DNA from 3 places in the Lysinibacillus sp. 10T31 genome. Region 1 is predicted to be linked to each of the others. Evidence: riboswitches for the same ligand, from Rfam matches in the RefSeq annotation. Region 1 holds a riboswitch; each other region holds the start of a gene.

Region 1 (5,350 bases):
AGGCAGTCTATCAAGTTTTATTACGGTGGTTAGAAAAATATGATACAAGATAAATTACAGCAGGCAGAGGTCGTAGCAATCGTAGGACCTACTGCTTCTGGGAAAACGGCACTAAGCATTGAGTTAGCAAAAAAATATAATGGCGAAATCATCAACGGTGACTCCATGCAAATCTATCAAAGCTTAGATATTGGTACAGCGAAAATTACTGAGGAAGAGATGGAGGGTGTACCCCATCATTTACTCAGCTTCAAAGAGCCGACAGAGTCTTTTTCAGTAGCAGACTATCAAAAATTAGTACGAGCTAAAATTGCAGAAATTCAGGCGCGCGGTAAGCTACCGATTATTGTAGGGGGCTCAGGTTTATATGTGCAGGCAGTACTCTATGATTTTCAATTTACAGAGGAGCAGGTAGATGAGGCGGCACGAAAAGCCTATTATGCAGAACTAGAGAAATTGGGTCCAGAGGCAATGCACGCTAAGCTAAAAAAACTTGATCCACAAACAGCTGAGACAATTCATCCAAATAATACTCGCCGTGTTATACGAGCGTTAGAGATGATTGAACTTAGTGGCGTTTCAAAGGCATCCGAAGCTCAAAATCGTGGAGAAGTTCCACTTTATAATCATGTGATTATAGGGCTTGGGCAAAATATGTCACGTGAAGTGCTCTATGATCGTATTAACCTTCGTGTCGATATAATGATGGAAAAAGGGCTTTTAGAAGAAGTAAAAGGTTTATGGCAGCAAAATTTACGAGGTGTGCAGTCAATCCAAGCAATCGGCTACAAGGAATTATATGATTACCTAGATGGAAAATGTTCTTTAGAAGAAGCCATTGATAGTTTAAAGCAAAATTCTCGCCGCTATGCGAAAAGACAACTAACATACTTCCGAAACAAAATGGATGTATATTTTGTTAATAATGACGAAATACTTTAATTAATTTCTAAAAATTACTAATTGCCAAATTGGTAGAACATGCTACTATAGGAATGAAGAGGTAGAAAGAGAGTATAAGGAGGCATTTTGATGAAATCAATTAACTTGCAAGATACATTCTTAAACCATCTACGTAAAAACAATGTTTTTGTAACTGTGTTTTTATTAAATGGATTTCAGTTAAAAGGAACTGTGAAATCTTATGATAATTTTACAGTACTATTACTAGATGCTGAAAGCAAGCAACACCTTATTTACAAACATGCTATTTCTACATTTGTTCCAGCAAAGCAAGTAGATTTTTTAGAGACAGAAGAATAGAAACATTATAGTAAAACAGTTAGTGTTCATGACACTAGCTGTTTTTTTGCCTACAGGCTATAATGTAAGAGGAAATCGACATATTGGAGGACTACACAGATGAAAACTATGGATACAACAGAAATATTAGAACTATTAGATGCGAACGAAGACCTATATATTATTGATGTTCGTGAAGATGATGAGGTAGCACAAGGCATGATCCCTGGTGCTCAACACATTGCTCTTGGGACAATCCCTGAGCGCTTAGGTGAATTAGATGCTTCTAAGCCATACATTATCGTTTGCAAGGCTGGCGGTCGTTCAGCAAATGCTTGTGCATACCTAGAAGCTCAAGGCTTTGACGTAACAAACCTTGAAGGCGGCATGCTTGCTTATGATGGAGAGTTAGAATTTAAATAATGTTCGATTGAAACCCTCGTTTATACGAGGGTTTTTCTTATACAATCGGGTGGTGAAAGATTAAAGTGGTTCGCTATTATTTGGTAAAAATGTGTTATGATAGCAACGTGCAAGGAGGGATTAGTATGTATCAGACAATAGCACCCCCAACAATGTCTTTACAGTAGAATCTGCTGTTTAGGCATTCAATAAAAGCTTGCTAATTCTCGATAGATTCTACTGTATATCGAAGACTATATACATGTAGAAAGTAGGAATTAGAAATGAGCGGAAAACTATCTTTTATATTATCGATGATTATTTTTAGAGCTGTAGGTGTTTTTGCAAAATACATTAAGTTGCCTTCAAGTGAAATTGCCTTTTGGATGAGTCTCATTGGCTCTTGTTTTTTACTTTTGATTTTCCTATCTAAAAAAGAAAGGTTTTCGAAAACAACTATTTTGCAAAATAAATGGCCATTGGTACTTTCGAGCTTTGCCTTATGCGGCAATTGGATTTTCCTTTTCCAAGCGTACAAGGAAACAACTATCGCAAATGCAGCTCTAAGCTACTATTTCGCGCCAGTACTAGTGATTTGTTTGTCACCTATAGTGTTAAAAGAGAAAATATTATTAAGAAAAATTTTTTATGTTTGTGTTGCTCTTGTAGGTCTGTATTTTATCGTTCAAAGTCAAACTACCGAAACGAGCGAACATTATATCGGTATTGTATATGGGCTTGTTGCAGCTTATTTCTATACAATAGTCACATTCACCAATAAATATATCCGTGGATTAAAAGAACCTGATAATGCGATTATTCAGCTTGCTTTAGCAGCGTTATTCCTTGCGCTTTATCTTTTGGGGACCAATGGGTTTCAAGTCATGCAAATCGATATAAAATCATTTAGTTTACTTATTGCATTGGGCATTGTCCATGCTGGAATCGGCTTCCTTCTGTTCTTTTTCGGAATGCGTCATCTAAAAGGGCAAAGTATAGCTATTTTAAGCTATATTGATCCACTCACATCATTAGTGATTTCGACGATGATTATAGGAGAGAAAATGGCGACCCTACAAATAATAGGAGCTATTCTATTACTCGGCGCAACATTTCTGAGTGAAATAGATAAAACAAAGCGAATTTCACAGTAGTAAACGAACAAGAAACCCCTTGCAGACATCCAAATTTAGAAGTATTTTTGTGGCATGTTGGAACACTTCTTTAATTGTATGTGATGTTTTCTAAAAAATTAAAACATTGACACAAAAACCACTTTGCCGTAGATTTAAAGTAATTACATAAAAGCATTAGGTGCCCATTGCGGGAGAATAGGGAATAAAGTGAAAAGCTTTAGCGGTCCCACCACTGTAAAAGGGAGTTTCATAGAGAATGCCACTAGCATCGTGCTGGGAAGGTTCTATGAAATGTTGAAATTGAGCCAGGAGACCTGCCTATCTGCTTCGGTTATATAGACGATGGAAAAGTCTGTAGTTTATTTGTTATGGAATAAACTACAGGCTTTTTATTTTTTTCTCTAAATCATTCTTCGAGTAACAAGGGCAAAAAAGAAAGGGGAAATTTTCATGCAATTATTACAACAGACGATTCAAAACATTCAAAGTGCTGACAACAAAATGATGGAGAAGGCAAGGGAACGCATAGATGCACTTTGCAAGCCTCCTGGAAGCTTGGGGAAACTGGAGACCCTTGCTGTGCAACTATCCGGAATTACAGGAGACCTATTTCCTGCGATTGATAATAAGGCGATAATTGTCTGTGCAGCAGATCATGGTGTTTGTGATGAAGGGGTAACACCTAATCCACAAAATGTGACGGTCTTTCAAACATTAAATTTTCCTAGAGGAGGGACTGGTGTCTGTGCTATTGCAAAAATCACAGATGCAAAAATTGTCACAGTAGATGTTGGCGTAAAAGAGGATATTCCGCATGATGCTGGAGTCATCATTAAAAAGATTAAATATGGTACGGACAATATGGCAAAAGGACCTGCTATGACAAGGGAAGAAGCCATTCAATCCATTGAAGTGGGAATTGAAGTAGCTACGGAAGAAGTTAAAAAAGGGATAAATGTACTCGGGACAGGTGAAATGGGTATCGGTAATACAACACCTAGTGCTGCTATATTATCGGTTCTTCACGAGTGTCATCCGAATGAAGTGACAGGCTTCGGTGCAGGAGTTGGACCAGGAGGGATTGCACATAAAGTAGAGGTTATTTACAATGCTATTGCATTAAATAAACCAAATCGTCATGATGCTATTGATATTCTTGCAAAAGTTGGAGGGCTAGAAATAGGCGCTATGGCAGGAGTAATACTTGCTGCCGCCGCACATCGAAAACCAGTTGTTATTGATGGCTTTATTTCTACTATTGCAGCTCTTATTGCATACGAACTTGAGCCAAACGTCAAAGACTATATTATTCCTTCTCATGCCTCTGAAGAACCAGGTGCAAAAATTGCCGCTGAAATGCTCGGAATTGAACCGATGCTACAAATGAATATGCGATTGGGTGAAGGCTCTGGTGCAGCTTTAGCATTTCCTATTTTGGACGCAGCATGCTCTATGATGAAAAACATGACTACATTAGAGGAAGCTATGCAGCTATTAAAATAAAGTGAAATGTCAATGGCCCTCGCTGATTATTTATAGGTAGCTAGACTCCCTCCTGCATTCTGGGAGTCTTAAGCTTGCCTTACATAGTTCGAAAGCAAATCTTTACAGAAGTCCTTTTTTAATCGCTGTAACAACAGCTCCCACACGAGATTCTACTCCAAACTTCTGAATAATGGAGGATATGTGATGCTCTACAGTTCTTTTTCCAATGCCTAATTCTTCACTAATCTCACTATTTGTTTTATCCTCTGCGACACGTTGCAATACTTCATACTCTTTTGGTGTAAGTCTAACCATATACAAACACTCCCATTTTTAATTTATATAACCATACATTAGCATAGATATATTTATTAACCTATATTTTGTACATGGTTTAATCATTTTACATTTAAAAAAATTACAAAATTGTGAAAATTGAATTTATATGTCGTGAAATACGGATTTTTTTTTTTTTTTTTATGCTAGATTGTAAACTACAAAGCAGAATGGCTGCGAGATATTTAATATTTATAAAAATATGTCAGGTCTATTGTTTTGTATAAAGTATAGAGGAGGTGTTCCTATGAAGTCAGATGAAAACAAGAAAAATTGGGAATCAACGCATTCAGCAGCTGGAAAACAGACGATAAGACCGCTAGTTAAATCTGTTGGCTGCGCTGCTTGCTGGGCTGCACATTCTATACCTCTTACTAGGGTTTGTATGCCACCTGTCACACCAATTAATGCAGCGTTATAGAAAAAATGAGAGGAGGCTTAAAAAATTTAGTCTCCTTTTATCATACGTATATCGAAAGGTGGTTGTACTATTGGAAACCGATTATCAACCAGAATTTTATATTCATTTGCAGCCAAATGGGGCATTGTTAGTTGAAAAAAGAAGCATGTACTATTTTCGCCTTAGTGGAGAGGCCGTCGAAATAGCATTATTATTAGCAAAAAATCAATCACTACAAATAACTGCCTCTATACTAAGTATAGTAAAGAAGCGAAAGATTACCGAAGAAGAATTGATTGTGATGTTAGAAGCACATCCAATAACGAATACTTGGAAATATGATGTTCCA
Region 2 (5,350 bases), on a different contig from region 1:
TAATTTGAACACCCGTAAAAAGTGCCATGATCTATGATTGACCCCTCGCAAAGGATACATTTCCCAACTACTGTTTTTTCTTTATTATATCTTTTATTGTACGGATTATTTGCAGTGATTTTATCGACTGCATTTTGATTAAATGCCCATTCCTTTTCACGCATGTTAGCATCTGAAATCAATTTGTCAGCAAGCTTTTTTACTTGTTCCATAAATACTTTAGGAGAAGCGTTGCCTTCACCAATTTCAGAAAGTCGTTGCTCCCATTTGGCTGTCATAGAAGGGGAAGTTAAGATACTTTCACCTAGTGCCTCAATTAGTAACATACCTTTAGTCGTTGCAAAGACTTGGTTTTTCTTAACTTCGATGTAGTTTCGATCTTTTAATGTACCAATAATTCTAGCGCGTGTAGCTTCAGTACCTAATCCTTCCGTTTTCGATAAGACCTTTTCTAATTCCGCATCTTCCAAATGTTTACCAGCTGTTTTCATTACGGTAATCAAATTACCTTCAGAATAACGATTTGGTGGTTGGGTTTCACCTTTTTTTACGTTAGCTTTCGCAACGATACCTTGCTCATTTTCATGTAATAGGGGAAGTAGTTCATCTTTGTCTGTAGGTGAGTTTTCTTTAGAATGATAAATTACCTTACGCCAACCTTCTTCCATAAGCACTTTGCCCTTAGAGATGAATTCTGCACGTTTATCGACAAGTGAATGAATCGTTGTGTAAGAAAATATGGCATTGTTGTAATGTGCTGCAATGACTTGTCTTGCAACTAAATCATAAATTTTTTCTTCTTCTGTACTTAGCTTCGCTACGTCTGGTATTTGCTCTGTAATAATAATTGCATGGTGATCGGTTACTTTTTTTTCATTCACATATCTTTTATTATTCATAATTGAACTTGTTGGGGGCGGAAGAAGACCTTTAGATTTATCAATTTTACTTAAATGCTCTAGTATCTTAGGTAGTGTTTTTGCTTCTTCATTCGTTAAAAATTGTGAATCAGATCTTGGATAGGAAACTACGCCCTTTAAATAAAGCTTTTGCAAAATATCCAGTGTATTTTGTGGTGAGAATTTATAGGCCTTGTTTGCTGTAGCTTGTAATGCAGATAAGTTGAATAACAATGGAGGAGCGTATTCCTTTGTTTCTCTTTTAATACTATTAATTTCTACATTTTTATTGATACAGAAATTAGCAATCGCAATAGCTTGTCGTTCCTCTTGAACCCTTGAAATGTTATCTTTATGCCATTTTGCTTTTAACATTTTTCCATTAAAATTAAACTCTGTTTCCACTTCCCAAAATGGTTCTGATTTAAAATTCGCAATTTCATGCTCTCTCTTTACTATTAGTGCAAGTGTAGGTGTTTGTACACGACCAATTGAAAATACATCTTTCACGCCATTTCGTTTGAGGAGTACCGTGTATAATCTGGATGTGTTGATGCCAATTAGCCAGTCTGCACATGAACGACTTAGTGCTTCAAAATAAATATCACGTGTTTTCTCTTCTGGTAGTAAGTTTGCAAACCCATTTTTTACAGCGTTTTCTGTTAAAGATGATATCCATAGACGTTTCATCGGTTTATTAACACCGCATACTCTCAAAATGGTGCGGATAATTAACTCACCTTCACGCCCAGCATCACCACCAATGATGATTTCTCGAATATCAGGTCTTTTTACTAAACTTTTAATTACATTGAATTGTTTATATTTTGATTTTGTCACTTTATATTCGAATCGATCTGGAATAATCGGTAATGTTTCTAATGTCCATTTCTTCCATGTTGGATTATATTCCTCAGGTGCTTTCAATTCACATAGATGTCCTATCGCCCATGTAATTAGTGCTCCATCTGGAAAATATGTGTTAGGCTTAACTTCAAAGTAACCAGCTTTTTTTGTAAAAGAAAAGGGGGCAGCTAATTTTGCAGCTTGATCTGGTTTTTCTGCAATTACTATTTTCATATATCCTTCTCCTATTAATAATAATTACAACTTCTTGTATATTAATTATAAATTAATTTTCAGTATAACGGTAATATTAATAATTGTGTTTATCGGACTGCTCTTCAAACTAAAAGATGTCCGAAAATTCATCTGCTAATGTTTTTTCTTTTTTTAATGGGATTACGTTGTGATATTGAATATAGAGAAGAAGGCTAAATATATTTATTTTTCTAAAAATAATTAATGTTTAATAGTTCTATTTTACAGCTATTAAACGCTCGTTTATTAATATTTTTACTTTAATGTATTATATAATATAATTGCTATCTGGAAAATATTCTGATATTGTTCCTCTTATAACTTAATAATTCTTGTTGGTGCGAATGACATTGTTCGTTTGCTTAAAAGGGAAATCGGTGCAAATCCGATGCTGTCCCGCAACTGTAATGGAGAGTCTATACAATAGTCACTGTAGCGAGCTATGGGAAGGCGTATAGATGATGAACCTGAGCCAGGAGACCTGCCAATAAAAGTAACAAACTTACATAGAACCACGAGGATGGTTGTAGTGACTGGGAAGAGACGCCCTTTATTTAACTATGACATCCTCTTGTGACAAGGGGATTTTTTTTATGCCCTTTGCTTTAAGAGAGGAGAGCGTTTTGAAAAATCCAACAACAAGAAAAATCAACCTACTCTTATTAGTATTGACTGGTGTCGTTCTAATATCAATGACGTTAGCGATAATGGTAGGCTCTGTATCTATTACACCTGGTATTGTATGGCGTATTTTTTTGTCGCATATCCCGTTCAATCCACTTGGAATTGCAGAAGATTGGAGTCGTTCGCAGGAAATTATCATATGGCAAATTCGTACTCCCCGCGTAGTACTTGCCATAATAGTCGGAGCGGGTCTTGCTATTTCGGGAGCTGCTATTCAAGCTTTAGTTCGCAACTCAATCGCAGACCCCTATATTTTGGGTGTATCTTCCGGTGCATCTGTCGGTGCGACGTCTGTTATTTTACTTGGAGCTTTTTCATTTTTGGGTATGTATGCGCTATCATTTGCGGCTTTTATAGGTGCGACGATTGCAGTACTAATCGTGTTTTTCTTAGCACGAGTTGAGGGGCGAATTTCAGTTATTCGATTATTATTAGCCGGAATTGCCGTGTCACTAGTTTTGTCAGCAATGACGAATTTTATGCTGATGATGGCGAAAGAAGAGGGCGGCATAAAGGCAGTGATGTATTGGATGATGGGAAGTCTGGCTGGAGCAAAATGGGGGAATTTATTGATTCCATTCGTTGTTTTAACGGTCGTCTACGTAGTTTTACGTCTCCATGCACGTCATTTGAATTTACTTTTACTAGGCGAAGAATCTGCTGTTACGCTAGGGGTTAATTTAGAGAAATTTCGATTGCTACTAATTTTATTAATTTCCCTATTAACAGGTGTCCTTGTTGCTGTAAGTGGTGCAATTGGCTTTATAGGTCTGATTATTCCACATATCGTACGTATGATTGTCGGCTCAAATTATAAGTTTGTACTGCCAGTCAGTGCATTAGTTGGTGCGATATTTTTAATATGGGCTGATGCAGTTGCACGCATTGTGATTGCACCTGAGGAAATGCCGATTGGAATTATTACGGCTTTATGCGGATGCCCATTTTTTATATGGATGTTGCGTAAGCAAATGTATTCTTTCGGGGAGGAGAATTAGATGGTATACGTAGCAAAAAACCTTACTTTTGCTGTGCAGCAGGTGAAAATATTAAACAATGTTTCTGTACATATTCAAGAACGCGAGTTTGTGGGCATAATTGGCCCTAATGGCAGTGGGAAATCGACCCTATTAAAAAATATGTACCGTATGCTACAACCCCAAGAGGGAGAAGTATTTTTATTTAATGAAAATATTTACAAGCAATCTTCAAAGGAGATAGCAAAGCAACTAGCCGTCGTAGGGCAGGAAACACCAGTGCTATTTGAGTTCACTGTTAAGGATCTTGTTGCAATGGGACGTACACCGCATAAAAGGCTTATGGAAGTGGATACAAAAGAAGATCTAGCTATTGTCGAGGAATCGATGCAGCAAGCAGGCGTTCTGCATTTAAGTGAACGTACTTTTAGTTCATTATCTGGTGGTGAGAAAAAACGGGTCGTTGTTGCAAGGGCTTTGGCGCAACAGGCTAAGGTCATGGCATTAGATGAGCCAACGAATCATTTAGATATTCAGCATCAACTCCAGCTCATGGATTTAATACAGAGCTTGCCGATTACGGTCATTGTAGCCTTGCATGATTTAAATATTGCAGCAACTTATTGCGATAAAATTTATGTTTTAAAGGACGGAGAAATTGCGGCGTATGGAACTCCGTTTGATGTATTAACACCCTCATTGCTACAAAAGGTGTTTGGTGTACATGCGGAAGTTAGTGTACATCCTGTCACGAAAAAGCCGCATATTTATTATATATCTGAGCAATTTTTATAGTTAGTTAAGGAGTCTTAGATTTCTTTCTATATATTTTTTAGAAAAAAGGAGAAGTAGACATGAAGACATTAAAAAGCGTATGGCTTGTTCTTGCAATCGCAATGCTAAGTATTTTAGCGGCTTGTGGTAACGGGGAAAAACAAGATTCAGCATCGCAAAGTGAACAAGTAGAACCAGCAAAAGCAGGAGCAACGGAAGTAACGATTGACAATAACAATACGACACAAGTCTATTCGGAAGCACCTAAAAAAGCGATTAGCTTAAATCAACATGTGACAGAGATTATGCTAGCGTTAGGCTTAGAGGATTCGATGGTCGGAACAGCATATTTAGATGATGCAATTTATCCACCGTTACAGGCAGCGTATGAAAAAGTTCCGGTATTAGCTGAGCAATACCCAACAAAGGAACAAGTGATTGATTCAGGCGCAGATTTTTTATATGCAGGCTGGAAAAGCGCGTTTAGTGAGAAGGGTGTCGGAACACCAGAAGAACTAGAAGCACTTGGCATCCACACTTATTTACATACATCTTCAAGCATTAAAAATCCTAAGTTAGAGGATATTTTCGGCGATATTCGTAACATCGCCAAGATATTCCATGTGGAAGAGCGTGGAGAAAAGTTAATTGAGCAAATGACAAAAGATGTAGAGGACATTCGTTCGAAGCTTCCGCAAGAGGAGGGTAATTTACGTATTCTTGTATTTGATAGTGGTGAGAAAGATGTTTTCACTGCTGCACAAAACTTCATGAATGAACTTGTGACAGTAGCAGGTGGAAAAAATATTTTCGGTGATGTTGAGTCTGGCTGGGCAACTGTTTCAAAAGAAGATGTAGTTGAGCGCAACCCTGAAGTTATCGTTGTAATTGACTATGGTTCAACTACTGCTGAAG
Region 3 (5,350 bases), on a different contig from region 1:
CCCAATCGATTTCTAGCTGCACGGCTTCACGGAAGATTTCTTGTACACGAGCTGCTCGTTCAGGTGTATCGTATTCAGGATATTCCTCTAATAGCTCCTGATAAATCTTCACAAATAAATCGACATGTAGCTGCTCATCGCGATTAATATAATTAATCATCGTTGACGTGGCCACCATTTTTTGATTGCGTGCTAAATGATAGAAGAACGCGAAGCCAGAATAGAAGAATAAACCTTCTAAAATCACATCATAGACAATCGCTTCTAGCATATTTTCAACAGTTGGCTCCTCTGAAAATGCTTGGTAGCCCTTAATAACGAAATCATTACGTCGCTCTAGCACTGGCTCTGTACGCCAATAGTCAAACGTACGATCCTGCTCGTCTTTGTTGACAATACTTGATAGCACGTAGGAATAAGAGTGATTATGGATAACCTCTTGTTGCGCTAAAATAATCATTAACGCATTTAAGCTTGAGTCCGTTAAATAATCAGCTACTTTCCCCGCAAAATCTGTTTGCACACTGTCTAATAGTGCAAGCAAGCCAATTATCTTTAAAAAGGATTCCTGTTCATCCGCTGATAGTCCAGGAAACTGCTTCACATCATTGCTCATATTAATCTCAAATGGTGTCCAGAAGTTACCTAGCATTTTTTTATACTTAGGATATGCCCAGCTAAAACGCACATCATCCCAGTTTAAAATGTTAGAAGAACGTCCGTTGACAATCCCTGTTGAACGGTTCGGTGCATCCTTATCCATAATTTGTCGTTTTGTAATAGTTGTCATTGTTACTTCCTCCTAGCTCGCGCAAGACTCACATTCTAGCAATTCTACAGACGTTGAGCGCACATAATAAGTCGTTTTCACACCGCTCGCCCATGCATTCATATGCAATGCTAGTAAATCTTTCGCCTTAATCGTATTTTGAACGTATAAATTAAGTGAAATGCCTTGGTCGATATGACGTGCTCGTGCAGCATTTTGCTTGATTGTCCAATTTTGATCGATGAAATAAGCAGATTTATAATACCAAGTCGTCACAGGTGATAAATCAGGTACTGTTACTGGAATTTTGTAATCCTTCTTCTCTTCTGAATAACTCTTTTGGAAGATTGGATCAATCGTAGCCGTACTGCCCGCTAAAATGGATGTTGATGAGTTCGGTGCAACTGCCATTACATAGCCGTTACGCATACCTTTCTCAGCAACCGCGGCGCGTAACGCATTCCATTTATTGCTGTCGTAGCCACGTTTGTCAAAATACGCACCAGTATGCCAATCTGAGCCTTCAAATAATGGGTATGCTCCTTTTTCACATGCCAAATCGTTAGAAGCACGAATCGTTAAATAAGCAATTTCTTCATAGAGCTTGTCCGCAAATTCTACTGCTTCCTCAGACTCCCATTGAATTTCTTTCAAAGCTAATAAATGGTGCCAGCCAAATGTGCCAAGCCCAATACCACGGTAGCGTAGGTTCGTACGCTCTGCTTGTTTTACTGGAATTGTATTTAGAGCAATAACGTTATCTAGCATACGTACTTGAACTGGGATCAATCGTTCTAGAACACCAGCCGGTACAGCTCTACCTAAATTAATAGATGATAAGTTACATACAACGAAATCTCCAGGTTTGCGACGTGTTACGATGACATCATCCTCTAAGGTAATAGATTCGAACTCAGTAGCTGACATATTTTGGAATATCTCTGTGCACAGGTTCGAGCTGTAAACCATTCCTTCATGCTTATTCGGATTCATGCGATTGACTTCATCTCGATAGAACATAAACGGTACGCCTGTTTCAAGCTGTGAGCGCATAATACGCTTCATAATATCAATAGCTGGTACGACTTCACGACTTAACAATGGATTCGCGATACATTCCGCATATTTAGTACGGAAAGAGCCATCACCCTTTTTCTCATCGTAGAAATCCTCTAGTGAGAATCCCATAACCTCTCGTACTTCATGTGGGTCAAATAAATGCCAATCCCCACGTGCCTCAACAGTTTCCATAAATAAATCTGGTAGGCACAGCCCTGTGAAAATATCATGGGCACGCAGACGCTCATCCCCATTGTTTAAGCGTAAATCTAAAAACGTAAAGATGTCTTTATGCCAAACATCTAGATAGACAGCAATAGCTCCTTGTCGTTGCCCAAGCTGATCGACTGAAACCGCCGTATTGTTAAGCTGTTTAATCCATGGTAAAACGCCACTTGATGCACCTTTAAAACCTTTAATAGATGAGCCTCGGCTACGAATTTTCCCCATATAAACACCAATACCACCGCCGTACTTCGATAAAGTTGCGACATCTGTATTCGTGTCATAAATACTTTGTAAACTATCATCTACTGTATCGATAAAGCAACTTGATAGCTGACCATGTGTTTTACCTGCATTTGATAATGTTGGTGTAGCAACAGTCATATATAAATTACTCATCGCCCAGTAAGATTCACGGACTTTTTCTAAACGATTTTCTGTTTCATCCTGCATCAGGGTCATTGCAATGACCATCCATCGTTCCTGTGGTAGTTCCACTGGTGTTTTCGTGTAATCACGGACTACATAGCGGTCCATCAATGTTTTTAAGCCAATATACGTAAACAACTCATCTCGACTTGGATCTAAATAAGAAGCAAGTTCCTGAAGCTCCTGCTCACTATATTTTGTTGTTAAACTTTCATGATACAAACCAGCTTCTGTATAGTGTGCTAATTGTTCTGGGAAAACCTTATAAACATCCTTTACTGAAACTCCACGGCGCATTGCAAATTGATCATATAGTTTTTCTAAATAAATTTGAGCTGCGACAAATGTCCAGTAAGGCTCCTCCTCATCAATTAAGCTAAGCGTTTGTAAAACCATCGCATCTGCCCATGCTTCAAATGTGGCATTATCGTTTTTTCGTAGCCATCGATCCGATAATCTTACAAAACTTTCGAGTTCATCCTCCGTGTAACTTTTCTTGAGCTTAGCAATTTGCTGTTCGATTTGAATTGTCATGTTCTCATTCTCTCCCTTTCTATCTCCAGACAACACAAAAAGCGATCACGCAACATCTATCGGTTACGTGATCGCAGTAAAATCGGAAATGGAAATGAAGGACATGCACACAAAGAAGTGAACAAATCTCTCGCCTCCACTTCTCAATCCCCGAAGAATGTGTTGCTGTCTTGAACATATCGGCAGGTCTCCTGGCTCATGCTTCCTCCAAATGATAACCTTCCCGTTTTTCACAGTGGCCTACTCATCATTTGTCAGCACTTACAGTTGCGGGGACAGCTTCGGCTTAAGATGACTCTTTTTCCGAATTCCCTTTTAAACCATATTGGTACCGCTCGTCCAAAATACTATATATTGTGTTTAACTCCTAAACAAATCTAACATATTGTGTTTATTGATGCAATAGGCGTTTTGCCCCTTGCACGTTATAAAGTGCTACATTTTCTCGAAGCAAGCCCAATTACAATGCAGTTTTACGTAGTTTTTCAAAATTTCTAGGAAATTTTTTTTGTGCTAGCTGCTCTTTTTCAGGCTGTATTCCTAGCAAAACTACTGCACATGGACCAGCTGATTTCTCAACATCTAACGAACTTTCGACCTGTTGCTCGCCAAAAAGCCGAGTAAATTCGGCTTGTAGACCTTTTGATCCAACTGGCCATACTTGCTGCACGATTCCCTCTTTCCACGCCTGAAAAATAGGTTGCAACTGTGCGACATTATCAGGCTGCGCAAGGACTTCATTGCCTACAAGCGGTAGTCCATAAGTGTACCAGCTAAGCTGTTCATGCTTAGTTGCTGTGCGTTTTTGCTGCTCACCAAGCATCGTAATAGACAATCCTGATTGTAAAGTCGGCATATTGGACTCTGTGCTACCGTCTATTGGCGGACAATTATGGCCAACCTCATCAAAAACCTGCTGAATGCCTGCAACATAACGCGACCACGCTGCATCTCCTGAAAAATTAGCGAGTAAAATATGGCTTGGTAACGCATTTGCAGCAAGCTGCTCTAAAAAAGTAACACGCGCAGTTAAGTATGCCGTTAGCTTGTCTGAAGCAGACACAACATCTTGTGGTTTTTCACCAATTGCTGCGGCATTATCTGTTGTAGCAATGAGCTCACCTATTTTTATAGCATTTCTCAATGTACTCGACCTTCCTTACGCACAAACACCTTCGACAGAATTGGCATCGCAATCGCAACGATTACTAAATTTATAAGTGTTGCCAACGGAAGACTAGTCAGTGACGTCCAGTAAAATGCTGGGCTAATGATAAAGTAAAATGGTATAGGTGCTACAACACCATTTAAAACAAGTGCCACAGGCCATTTCCAGAAATGCATTCCTTTTTTATGCATAACCCCAAAGACCCATACAACAATAAACATTTCAACCGCGATAATAATATGTAGCGGTCCAAGTGGGAAGCCAGTAGTTAAGGCTGAGATAAAATGCCCAATGACTCCCGCAACCCCAGCTAATACTGGAGATAAAAAGACAACGCTCAAAAATGCGGGTGCAGAGTCAAGCGCTGCAGTTGTAATAAATGTTGGAACTTTAATGACTGCACCCACTGCACAAATTGCCGCTACCATGGCCGTGAGCGTCAATTTCATCAATCTTTGTCGATCCATTCCATTTCCTCTTTCCTTTAAATTTTTTTATAATAGCGTGGGGTTGATTTCCGTTCCGGTTGGGCGCTTTCCTGGGGGCGTCCGATGAGCCGCTTTTGTTGCTGCCGCTTCGCTTTCGCACAGAAAACATCCGCTGCGCTGCAGGGTCTCGGGCCAACACGATGTTGGTCACGAAGGCGTTATCACAGGATGTGATGCACTTAGCCTTCGTTCCTCTATCGCTAATCCCCAAGGAGTCGCCCAACCTCCACTCCAATCAACTTATTTACAAAGCATACGTCCTTGGAAATCTTATCCCCAAAATGAAAAGCCTAATAAAATTTTTTTAAAACTATATCATTTTATTTGTTCCCCGATACCGTACCAAATGCGTACGACTTGTTCGGCTTCAGCAAATAATGCTTGATACAAACGCCCACATGTATCACGCAATAATCGTGACTGTTTTTCCAGAGGCACAACTCCACGTCCCATATCGGTCACTATAATATAGACAGCACAATTTTCTTCCAGAGTCTTTAGTCTTGTCAAAATGGTTCTAACAAGGGGTTCATCATCCTCAAGATCTTGTGTTACGAGCCACTTCTCTAAGTTTTTAATAACTAATACATCGCAGGTAGAAGTGCTATCATGTAAATCGCCATCTACTAGCTCAACTTTTTGACCTGCAAGCAATTTCATGACATAGTCGGTTTTTCC

The links. Region 1 has a riboswitch for cobalamin ahead of cobT (nicotinate-nucleotide--dimethylbenzimidazole phosphoribosyltransferase). Riboswitches for the same ligand answer to the same signal wherever they lie in the genome.
Region 2: linked by a shared signal. The riboswitch ahead of AC1DCY_RS21030 (FecCD family ABC transporter permease) and the one ahead of cobT (nicotinate-nucleotide--dimethylbenzimidazole phosphoribosyltransferase) in region 1 are both predicted to bind cobalamin.
Region 3: linked by a shared signal. The riboswitch ahead of AC1DCY_RS10595 (ribonucleoside-diphosphate reductase subunit alpha) and the one ahead of cobT (nicotinate-nucleotide--dimethylbenzimidazole phosphoribosyltransferase) in region 1 are both predicted to bind cobalamin.

What each region holds. Positions count from the first base shown of each region.
Region 1 covers NZ_JBFTHS010000035.1:42,198-47,547, reverse strand. The annotation lists gene AC1DCY_RS18940 (alpha/beta fold hydrolase) at 1-53, shown strand, start outside; gene miaA (tRNA (adenosine(37)-N6)-dimethylallyltransferase MiaA) at 40-942, shown strand; gene hfq (RNA chaperone Hfq) at 1,033-1,263, shown strand; gene AC1DCY_RS18925 (rhodanese-like domain-containing protein) at 1,363-1,665, shown strand; gene AC1DCY_RS18920 (DMT family transporter) at 1,929-2,798, shown strand; cobalamin riboswitch at 2,940-3,116, shown strand; gene cobT (nicotinate-nucleotide--dimethylbenzimidazole phosphoribosyltransferase) at 3,231-4,283, shown strand; gene AC1DCY_RS18910 (response regulator transcription factor) at 4,386-4,580, opposite strand; gene skfA (sporulation killing factor) at 4,849-5,022, shown strand; gene skfB (sporulation killing factor system radical SAM maturase) at 5,093-5,350, shown strand, end outside.
Region 2 covers NZ_JBFTHS010000044.1:33,071-38,420, reverse strand. The annotation lists gene AC1DCY_RS21035 (DNA topoisomerase III) at 1-1,979, opposite strand, end outside; cobalamin riboswitch at 2,320-2,503, shown strand; gene AC1DCY_RS21030 (FecCD family ABC transporter permease) at 2,594-3,682, shown strand; gene AC1DCY_RS21025 (ABC transporter ATP-binding protein) at 3,683-4,456, shown strand; gene AC1DCY_RS21020 (ABC transporter substrate-binding protein) at 4,516-5,350, shown strand, end outside.
Region 3 covers NZ_JBFTHS010000015.1:21,435-26,784, reverse strand. The annotation lists gene AC1DCY_RS10600 (ribonucleotide-diphosphate reductase subunit beta) at 1-790, opposite strand, end outside; gene AC1DCY_RS10595 (ribonucleoside-diphosphate reductase subunit alpha) at 803-3,016, opposite strand; cobalamin riboswitch at 3,180-3,367, opposite strand; gene AC1DCY_RS10590 (hypothetical protein) at 3,477-4,160, opposite strand; gene AC1DCY_RS10585 (ECF transporter S component) at 4,157-4,651, opposite strand; gene AC1DCY_RS10580 (bifunctional adenosylcobinamide kinase/adenosylcobinamide-phosphate guanylyltransferase) at 4,988-5,350, opposite strand, start outside; gene AC1DCY_RS10575 (histidine phosphatase family protein) at 5,329-5,350, opposite strand, start outside.